DNA from 3 places in the Synechococcus sp. KORDI-52 genome. Region 3 is predicted to be linked to each of the others. Evidence: predicted binding sites of a transcription regulator. Region 3 holds the regulator's gene; each other region holds the start of a gene.

What was found. Region 3 encodes NtcA, which controls nitrogen genes in cyanobacteria. Its sites were predicted from a motif close to GTANCNNNNGNTAC; they were not measured.
Region 1: a site for NtcA is predicted at 1,504-1,517, ahead of KR52_RS13500 (DUF4278 domain-containing protein). Genes of this name have one in related genera too.
Region 2: a site for NtcA is predicted at 1,743-1,756, ahead of KR52_RS13795 (DUF4278 domain-containing protein). Genes of this name have one in related genera too.

The regions. Positions count from the first base shown of each region.
Region 1 is NZ_CP006271.1:544,813-548,083, forward strand. Features, by position in the region: gene KR52_RS02720 (Zn-dependent hydrolase) at 1-207, shown strand, start outside; gene KR52_RS02725 (DUF1028 domain-containing protein) at 204-878, shown strand; gene KR52_RS02730 (hypothetical protein) at 954-1,172, opposite strand; gene KR52_RS13500 (DUF4278 domain-containing protein) at 1,253-1,420, opposite strand; gene KR52_RS02735 (type 1 glutamine amidotransferase) at 1,611-2,351, opposite strand; gene ureC (urease subunit alpha) at 2,366-3,271, opposite strand, start outside.
Region 2 is NZ_CP006271.1:2,064,368-2,067,638, forward strand. Features, by position in the region: gene KR52_RS10510 (FAD-dependent oxidoreductase) at 1-109, opposite strand, end outside; gene KR52_RS10515 (hypothetical protein) at 348-557, opposite strand; gene KR52_RS14825 (hypothetical protein) at 550-702, opposite strand; gene KR52_RS10525 (hypothetical protein) at 1,113-1,304, opposite strand; gene KR52_RS13795 (DUF4278 domain-containing protein) at 1,843-1,947, shown strand; gene KR52_RS10530 (J domain-containing protein) at 2,201-2,986, opposite strand; gene KR52_RS10535 (SDR family oxidoreductase) at 3,002-3,271, opposite strand, start outside.
Region 3 is NZ_CP006271.1:193,915-197,185, reverse strand. Features, by position in the region: gene KR52_RS01095 (DUF3084 domain-containing protein) at 1-1,046, opposite strand, end outside; gene ntcA (global nitrogen regulator NtcA) at 1,074-1,790, opposite strand; gene rph (ribonuclease PH) at 1,850-2,593, opposite strand; gene KR52_RS01080 (cob(I)yrinic acid a,c-diamide adenosyltransferase) at 2,739-3,271, shown strand, end outside.

The sequences.
Region 1 (3,271 bases), 350 kb from region 3:
CTTGGCCTCTCCCACAGCCATCTCCCCAGCCGAGCCAGCCACGATGCACAGGAGGTTGGCCGTCGTTGGCCGATGGGCATGATTTTTGTGCCCAGCCGGGGCGGCTTGAGTCATTCAGCTGCCGAGTTCACCAGTGACGAACAGTGTTGGGCGGGCACTGCGGTGCTGCTGGAAACGTTGCAACGGCTCGACCGTCAGCTGCCGTGACCTTTTCGATCCTGGCCCGTGATCCCAGCAACGGTCGTTTTGGCGTGGCCGTTGCCACCTGTCATCTGGCCGTTGGATCCACCGTGCCCCACATCCGCGCCGGGGTTGGTGCGGTCGCCACCCAGGCCCACACCAATCCGTATCTGGGGATTTGTGGTCTTGAGCGCCTGGAGCAGAGTTCGGATGCCGAGAGCGTTCTGGGCAGCCTTCTGGCGGATGATCAGCACCGTGATCGGCGTCAGTTTCATCTGATTGATCTGGACGGTCGCACAGCCTGTTGGACGGGTCAGGATTGTGGCCCTTGGGCAGGGCATCGCCATCATCGTGATCTGTCTGTTGCCGGCAATTGCTTGGCGGACGAAGGCGTGTTGGAGGCGATGGAGCAGGCCTTTTTGACCAGTAACCCCAGTTTGAAACTGGGCCGCCGGTTGATGCTTGCTCTGCAGGCTGGGGAAGCCGCTGGTGGTGATCACCGCTCCAGCCTTTGCACTTCAGCAGCGGTGCAGGTGAGTGGTGAAGCTGCTTTCCCGCTGTTGGATCTGCGCGTTGATTTCGATGAGCGTGCCGTGGGGCAGTTGATGGAAGTGTACGAACGCAGCCAAGCGCTTTGGGCTCAGGAGTGGAGGGATGAACTGTCGGAGTTGCCGATGCTCAACCGTTTGGTGGCTTGAGCCTTCTCTATCTCTTGCAACACTAAAAAGTCCTGCAACACAGCTGTGTGCAGGACTGATTTGAAATCAGAGGATTCAGTTGGGAACGGAAGCTTCCCACTCAACGTTCAAGCCAGCCTGACGTGCATCGGTGATCAGATCGTCAATGCAATCCATGCCAAAGGCGGCTTGCCCAGACAGCAATGAATCCCATTCTTGAGAAGGAAAGTGGGTTTGCAGCCAGAACACGCCGTGCACGCTGGAGGGATTCACCCGCACGAGGCCTTGATCGAGGCGAGAAGCGATGAGGTCCAACGTCGTTGCTGAAGCTGAACCTATTACGCCCTATTCATTGAATTGAATTTGTCCCCCTTGCTACGGATTGAGAAGTTGGCCTAGCGGGTGTAGTTCACGCCGCGGTAGGTGAGCTTCGCCTGACTTGGGCTGTTGCTGATCTGACGCGCTTGGTACACGTTGCGGCGGTAGACCAGTTGGACGCCGGGTTTCCCCTGGCTGGCATTGCTTTGCTGGTACTGGTGCCCGCGATAGAGAAGGGTGGTCATGGGATGGTCCTCGAAGCAAGCTCAGGTCCCCGTTCCATGGCCTGAGGCGAACTGCGCTTCGCGTGATGCGAAGTGAACGATCGGTAGCTGTTGCTACAAAACAATTGAAGCGCCTGCGCCGGTTGGGTGATGTTCGCAGTGATACCTGTTCAGAAAAGTTTTCGGTTCTGTTTACTTTTGTCCGTAGGAATTAGTGGGCCTCGCTGATCTCAACCAGCTGATCGAGCGCAGCCTCGAAGAAGAGTCGGCCTTGCTCCTGGAGCGTCGCGCCCAGCCTGCGCCAGTCCCGGGTCAGGCGATCGGGCCCTCCAGGTCCAATGGCGCTCACCACGTAGTCATGGTCGTTGGCGATCCAGCGTTGCAGAGCATCACCGTCGATCTCGAGGTGGCACTGCAGGCCAATGGCGTGGGCTCCGATCCGAAACACCTGTTCTGCACAGTGCAGCGATGAACCCAGCAGGGTTGCATCAGCCGGCAGTTGGATCCGATCGCCATGCCAATGCAGCACCAGGCTGCTGCTTTGTTGCCCTTTGAGCAGAGCCTCATCAACTGGATCCGCGATCCAGTGGATCGCGCCGAGGCCCAGTTCCTTGAGCTGCTGTGGTGGTGCTCCCACCTGCAGCGGTCGCACGCTGCCCCCTGCAGCAGCAGCCAAGAGCTGCGCCCCCAGGCAGATGCCCAGCACCGGTCGGCGTTGCTGGTGCCAGGCCCTCAGCCAGTCCAGTTCCTGTCGCAGCCAGTCCATGTCCGGTTGGTCGCGATCGTTCACGCTCATCGGACCACCGAGCACGAGGGCGATGCTGTTCGTACACGCCCTGGGATCCGGCAGGGTCTCGCCCCGGTTGGGCCTCAGGGTCTGAAGGGTCATACCCCGTTGTCGGGCCAGTGCTCCCACCAGTGCGGCGTCTTCGTGGTCCACGTGTTGGACCACCAGCAGCGTGGGGCTCAAAGCAGGAGATAGCGCTGGGCGAGGGGCAGCACCTCAGCGGGCTCGCAGGTGAGCAGTTCACCGTCGGCGAACACCTCATAGGTCTGCGGGTCCACGCTCACCTTGGGCAGCGCTGAATTCAGCTTCAGGGCGCTCTTGCCGACGCTGCGGGTCTCCTTCACCGCCATGCAGGTGCGCTCCAGCCCCAGCTGGCGTTGGATATCGGCATCCATGGCTGCTTCACTTACAAAGGTGAGACAACTGGGGGCGAGGGCTTTGCCAAAAGCGCCGAACATCGGCCGGCCGTGCACCGGGCCGGGGGTGGGAATGGAAGCGTTGGCGTCGCCCATCTGGGCCCAGACGATCGAACCGCCCTTCACCACCAGTTCTGGGCGAATGCCGAAGAAGCCCGGCTTCCAAAGCACCAGATCGGCGAGTTTGCCCGTTTCGATCGACCCCACTTCGGAGCTGATGCCGTGGGCCAACGCTGGGTTGATCGTCACCTTGGCGATGTAGCGCTTCAGCCGGTGGTTGTCGTTGCGAGCGGAGTCTTCCGGCAGGGCACCGCGCTGCACCTTCATCTTGTGGGCGGTCTGGAAGGTGCGGGTGATCACCTCGCCCACGCGGCCCATGGCCTGGGAGTCGCTGGCGATGATCGAGAAGGCGCCCAGGTCGTGAAGGATGTCTTCGGCGGCGATCGTTTCGCGCCGGATCCGCGATTCGGCGAAGGCCACGTCTTCAGGGATCTTCGGATCGAGGTGGTGGCACACCATCAGCATGTCGAGGTGTTCCTCGAGCGTGTTGCGGGTGTAGGGCCGGGTGGGGTTGGTGCTGCTCGGCAGCACGTTGGCCTCGCCGCAGATCTTGATGATGTCTGGCGCGTGTCCACCGCCGGCACCCTCGGTGTGGAAGGTGTGGATGGT
Region 2 (3,271 bases), 700 kb from region 3:
GAACGCCGGCTTCACAGAGAGCTTTTGCAGCACCCCACCCCGCCCAGCCAGCACCGATCACAACCACATGAGAGGAATTACCGATAGCGGCCTTGGAAAGCTCAAGCATCGTCCAAACAGAGACGGTTGGGGAGGGCTCACATCATGCAGCCATGGCACGGAAACGGTCGCCATCGCCACAGAGAAGAAGGGATGAATAACGTCTTTTGAGTTCAAACCCGCTCTATGGACACCAACTCATCTGTGCGATGGCCAGTGTTTCTGCCATTGGTGCTGTTCTTTGGTGGAATCGGTGCCGCAGCAGCGATGACTCAGTTGCTGGGATCGTTCTGAACTTCCAAGCGCGATCAGATCAGGTTCAAAGCCTCAAGCACTTGAGCCCGAATGCCTCCGAGACGGAACCAAGCTTGAACGGCATCGGCCTTGCAGGTGTAGGGCCGCCAGTCGTCGTCTTCAATGCGCCGTTGAATGTGACGCACCACCCGTTCAGCGACGACACGATCGCTGGATGCCTTCAGCACGATCTGCCGGCCATTCAACTCAAACGAGTCAGCCATTTTTGGGTGGTTTGATCAGCTCACCGGTCTGCAACGACACCACAGCGAAACTGCCCACAAAGACAACAGCCACCAGGACAAGAAAGGCCGCTGTGAGATTGCTGATTTCAAGCTGCCCGAGCATGAAGGCCAACAGATCTGGCATCAACGGCAGCGAGGGTGATTTAGCTTAAACCCACTCGGGTGTGGTCGGAATTCCTGGAGCAACACCATCCAGGGAGAAGGCTTCACCAAACATATCAACGGCTTCCAACATGAGGCTTCTCAGGAGATGCTCGATGAATTGGGCTGAGCCATGGTGCTGGAGGACTTCTCTGGAGCTTGCACAGAAGAATCGGATGGTTTCTGAGGCTGCCAGGTGGAGGCTGCTGAACAGCGGGTGGGATTGTTCAACCAGGAACTGCGGCCCATCATCTTTCAATCAGCTAGGGCAAGGATCGCGGCAGAAGCCTTAAAAATCTGTCTGATCGGCGACCGACGACGAAGGCAAGGTGATCGATCACGAAGCACTTCTGGGTCTTGATCCAGACCCAAACAGTTCAAGCATGGCTGAGGTTAAATGCGCGGAATGATCGCATCGTTGGGAAAGAACTCCTCAAACACACAAATACGGTCGGCCCAACGGGCCTCGACTTCCAAACGCATCAAGCGATTGCGCACCCACATCAAGGTGTCCACATCAATGGGCTTATTGAATTTGTGATGCTGCGCCCTCACCCAGTCATCCCTGTTCTGAGAGCTGTTCATGGCCCCTAAAACTGATGTCCACATACGGTACGAGGGGAGGCTTTGGGCGCCAGCAGCTTCACATTGAGTAAGCATCAGAAATCACTCAACCGCAGACGAACTGTTCGGCAGAACAACAAATTAATAGAAGCTTTGCGTCCGTGAAGGGTTGATCAGAGCTCGAACAACACGATCGGTAGCCGATCCATCATTCCGTTCATGCAAGCAGCGACACAATAAAAGCAATTCATCTCCAGCCGTGATGACGCAAATCAGTGCCAGCCACACTCAGTTGCAGACCATCACGAATGCAACCCCAAAAGCACCGCAACTCAAACCACGCCCAGTGCACACACCGCCCAAACCTGCTTGAGCCGTCCGAAGGCCTGCCCGACCGGAATTCGTGTTCTGTAACAGCCTGAACGACACGTGGATGGACAACCCCTCTATAGAGGGTTTGTGGCAACCGCTACCCAATCACGTTCACCTCGTCTTCGGCGAGGCGCAGTTCGACTCAGGCCATGGAACGGGGACCTGAGCTTGCTTCGAGGAACCCATCATGACCCTGACCTATCGCGGCCAGAAGTACAACCAGAACAACGCTGCTGCGTCCAACGTCCAGCGTCCTGTTCTTGTTTATCGCGGTCAGAAAGTCGCCAGCTGACAACAGCACGACGAACACGTTCAAGCCCCGCATCGGCGGGGTTTTTTAATGGGTTCATTTGCCTTCAGGATCCTGCTGTTTGGCCTTCCAACGTTCAAACCAAACCGCGACGGCGAGGGACACACCCACAGCAAAACCAGCTCCAATCAGCACCACCCCAACTTCCACCGGCATCAACTCGACCTAGCGCTACCCCCTAATCATCGGACAACAGCAATCAATCCATCCAGAGCAGCATCCCTGAACCAACGCGTTATTGAACCAACGCCTGATAAGCCTCATTGACGCGTCGAAACGCTTCAGCCGAACCACCGAGATCGGGATGGTGCTGCTTCACCAGTTTTCGATGCGCCTGCTTGATCTCCACCAGAGACGCGTTGGCATCCAGACCCAGGACCCTTAAAGCGGCCATGCGTGAATCACGGGGGTGAACCGAACCCACACGATCCGTTCGCCGTTGATCACTTCGGGTGCGGCGACCCTGCCGGCTGGAGCTTGAACGGTCTTGGCGCTGACGCAGCTGCTCCACCACCCGCCGTGGATCTTCATCCAGCCATTCAATGGCGCGAACACCAAACAAGGCAAACGCCGCCAGAACTGCCGTTGTTTGTTTGTTGGGCTTGGCTCCCACTGCAGCCAGAACATCAGTTCCCAAACCCGGAACCAGCCGGTCCAGTCTCTGTTCAAGGGTCAAGCGGGCAGGAAAACTGCTGCGGTTGAGCTGATCAATCAACAGCTCCAACCCGCGCTGACGCAGAGCTGACCATCCCGACTGCTGAGCGAGGGACTGCCCCCATGCCTGCACCTGTTGGCGGCTGATGCGTGGTGGTGGCTGGGCCGATGGTTCGCCCCAAGGGCGCTGCGAGCTGGGGTCCTGACGAGAGCGTTGGCGTTGCTGACGTTGAAGTCGCTCCAACTCACGGCTGAGCCGCGACACCTCGCGACGCAGAACATCGTTCTCGGCCAGCAACGCCTCAACGTTGCTCGTGACCCGTTGTTCTGAACGGCCGCCTGACCAATGGCGCGGGTCAAATCCCAAACGGTATCTCCTGTCTCACCACGGCAACAACGCACCGTTGGCATGCCAGAAGCTGCCGCTGGTGGCCATGGTCAAGCCATCGATTCGAGCCAACAAACCCGTCACCGCCTGCTCAGGCGAAATACCACTTGGATTGAAGCGGATCATGCGGGTGCGCACCAATCCAGGATGCAAAATCGCCACGGCGATGCCCCGCGGTTCCAGATCAATCGCCAACGATTTTCCGGCCATGTTGAGTGCCACCTTGGACATCCGATAGCCGTAGGAGCCTCCAGAGCTGTTGTC
Region 3 (3,271 bases):
TGGGCCAGTTGAGAGACGGCCGATCCATCAAACTGCAGCCCTTCCGTGAGGGATCCCCGCCGTTGCACCTCCGCATAGGCCGAAGCCAGGAGAAGGTTCAGGCGTGTGCGGATGCTCTCCGGAGTGCGTTCATCCTGTTGCAGTGTGGTGGTGGCCAGCACGTCCCCGCTTTGCGCCACCCGACGGTTGGGACGCACCTCGGGGAAGGCGTACACCGCCGTTTCGCCGCGCAGCACATTGGTGGCGGAGCGCAGTGAGATCACCCAGGTGTCCGGTTCTCGGATGATGCTTTGCAGCCGTTGCACGTCGCTGCGGGGGACGCGGATCAACTGGCGTTTGGGGGCTTCACCCGGCCTCACCTTGGCGTAGGCATTGAGATTGGCTTCCTGAAGCAGCCTGTCGACAGCGAGTTTTGCTTGCTCTGGAGCGTCGAGCCGAACCGTTGCTCGCGCCAAGGTCTGTCCGCTGCTGATCACCACCGACCCACGTCTGAGGGCGACCAGATTGCGTTCGAGATCCTTGAGTTCCTGCTCACCGGATCGGATGCGGCTGCGCACACTCTTCAATTCAGCTTCCGTTCGCTGGATATCGGCATCGCGGGAGGCGATATCGCGGGTTAATCGTTCGCGCTCGGCCTCGAGTTGGGCGCGTTCGTCCTGAAGCGGAGCCAGTTCAAGGCGCAGGGTGTCCGCCCGTTGCTGCGCCTGCTTGAGCTCAGCAGCAATCCGCTTGGTGTCCGTTCGGGTCTTGTCCCGTTCCCGTTCGGCTGCATCGAGCTGCCGTCGGCTGTCCTGGAGCCGGGCTTGCAGAGCATCAAGTTCAAACAGTCCCACCCTCAGCTGGCGGCTCACCAGCAGCAGCAGGCCGAGCGACAGTGCGCTGATCAGGCTGCCAGTCAGCACTGTGATCAGAACGGCGGTTCGCCGCGGGCGCATTTTGAACAAGCTCAGCCTGGCTTTGCCAACGCGGCTGCCCAACCGGTCACCCAGGGTCGACAGCACGCCTCCGAGGACCAGGAGAACGAGGATTAACGCCCAGCCGCTCATGGCTGCACCTGTCGGTCGCGTTGCTGTCTAGCTGAAGCGTTTGGCCAGAGCGATCGGATCCAGAACGGTGATTTTTTTGCGATCAATCTGAACCAGACCGGATTGGCGCAAGTCTCCCAGCAGACGCGTGATTGTGACGCGGGTTGAGCCAATCGCTTCAGCGATGGCTTGATGCGACAGGCGCAGATCGATGGTGATGCCCAGCTCATCGGCCACGCCGAAATCTCTGCACAGCACCAGCAAGAAGCTCACCAGACGCGAAGACATGTCCCTGTGGGTCAGGGTTTCGATCATTGTTTCGGTCTGAAGAATCCGGCTGGACAGGCCCTGAAGCAAGCGCAGCCCAACGCTGGTGTCCGCTTCGATGGCGGCCTTCACGGATGTCGCCGGTGCTGTCACCATCTCAACCCTGGTGAAGGCCACTGCGTGATAGAAGCGATCGGATCGTTGACCGGTCAGCAAGGAGAGCACCCCGAAAAGGCTGTTCTCGCGGAGCAGGGCCACCGTGATCTCTTCGCCTGATTCATACACGCGGGAGAGGCGAACAGCTCCCCGGCGGATCAGATACACCCGTTCGGCGGGATCTCCGGGAAAAAAGATTGTCTTGTTGCGGTCCACCAGCTCACTGCTGGCGCCATCCAGATCGCGGATGATCTCCAACAGGGAGCGATTGGCCGGCTCTGGACTGGGAGCTGGAGCCACCATCTGTGGGGCGTATCGGCTGAAACCTCGGCTACTGGTCATGACAACCCCCCTGATGAAGCGAAGTTACGGAGCCATCGGTGGCCGCCATGTAGCCGTTATTACGTAAAGCTGCTGTGCTCGTTCAAGGCTCCATGTTGCGCCTGCATCAAGGATGTCAGGCCCGGCTCCGCAAGATCCAGCAAATCATTGAGCTGGCTGCGGCTGAAGGGGGCTCCTTCCGCTGTTCCTTGAATCTCCAGCAGGCGACCATCGCCAGCCTGCACAACATTCAGGTCCACCTCAGCCCTGCTGTCCTCGCTGTAGTCGAGATCCAGCAAGGCTTCGCCATTCACAAGGCCGACGGACACGGCAGCCACCTGGTCGACCAGGGGTGATTGTTCCAGCACTCCTTGCTGCACGAGCGACCGGCAGGCCTGTTCAAGGGCCAGCCAAGCCCCGGTGATCGACGCCGTCCGGGTGCCGGCATCGGCCTGGATCACATCGCAGTCGATCAGCAAGGTGCGCTCCCCAAGGCGCTCCATGTCGATCACGGCGCGCAGGCTGCGGCCGATCAGCCGTTGAATCTCCTGCGTTCGGCCCGACAGTTTCATCAACTCTCGGGATTGCCGCTGCGGCGTGGAGCCCGGGAGCAACCGGTATTCGGCGCTGAGCCATCCCAACCCCTCTCCCTTGCGCCAGCGGGGGACCTTCTCCTCCAGGCAGACGCTGCAGAGAACAGCGGTTCGACCGGTGTGAACCACTAGGGAGCTCAAGGCAAACCCCATGGGATTCCAGCTCACCGAGAACGGTCGCAACTGCCGCGGGCTTCGACCATCGGTGCGGTGTCCAGGTGGTTGGCTCATTGGTGGTGTGCAGTTGTTCAAGCCTCGCAGGCGGTTGGTTCTCGCCCTGTTCAAACACCATGGGTGGTGTCAATCCCCTTGTGGAATGTCATCTCGCCGCTACATTCAAGGTCTTGCCGGGGTCGCCCGGACGGATGTTGCCGCGATGACCACAAGCCTTGTCGACCCCCAAGCCTTCCAGAACTCCCTGGATCGGGATCAGCAGGCTCTGCAGCGCGCCGGCTTCACTTCCTTGCCTGCCGTCTCCGACCCACCACCTTTGTATGTGGTGGCACCCGAAGGGCAGTTGCAGGTGCACACGGCGCCCTACCGAGGCAGTTTCGCCAGTGTGCTCAGCCAAGCCATGCGTGCCGCCGGCTTGGGCAGTCGTGTTCTGATCAGTCAGTTCCTTAAAGGGGGCGTGCAACAGGGACCCGCCGGTCGCGTTCAACTCTGTGGCGGCCTTGTCTGGCTGCGGCCCGAGGTGCCTCTCTGTCTCTCCTCGCCGGATCATCCCGGTGGTGCGGAAGCGGTGGCTGCGGTTTGGGCCATCTGCCGTCAGCACCTGATCCAGGGTGATCTCGATCAACTGGTGCTGGATGAAATCGGCCTTGCTGTGACTTTCGGATACCTCAATGAGGCGGATGTGATTGAGGCCCTTGAGCAGCGGCCCGCTTCGATGGATGTGATCATCACTGG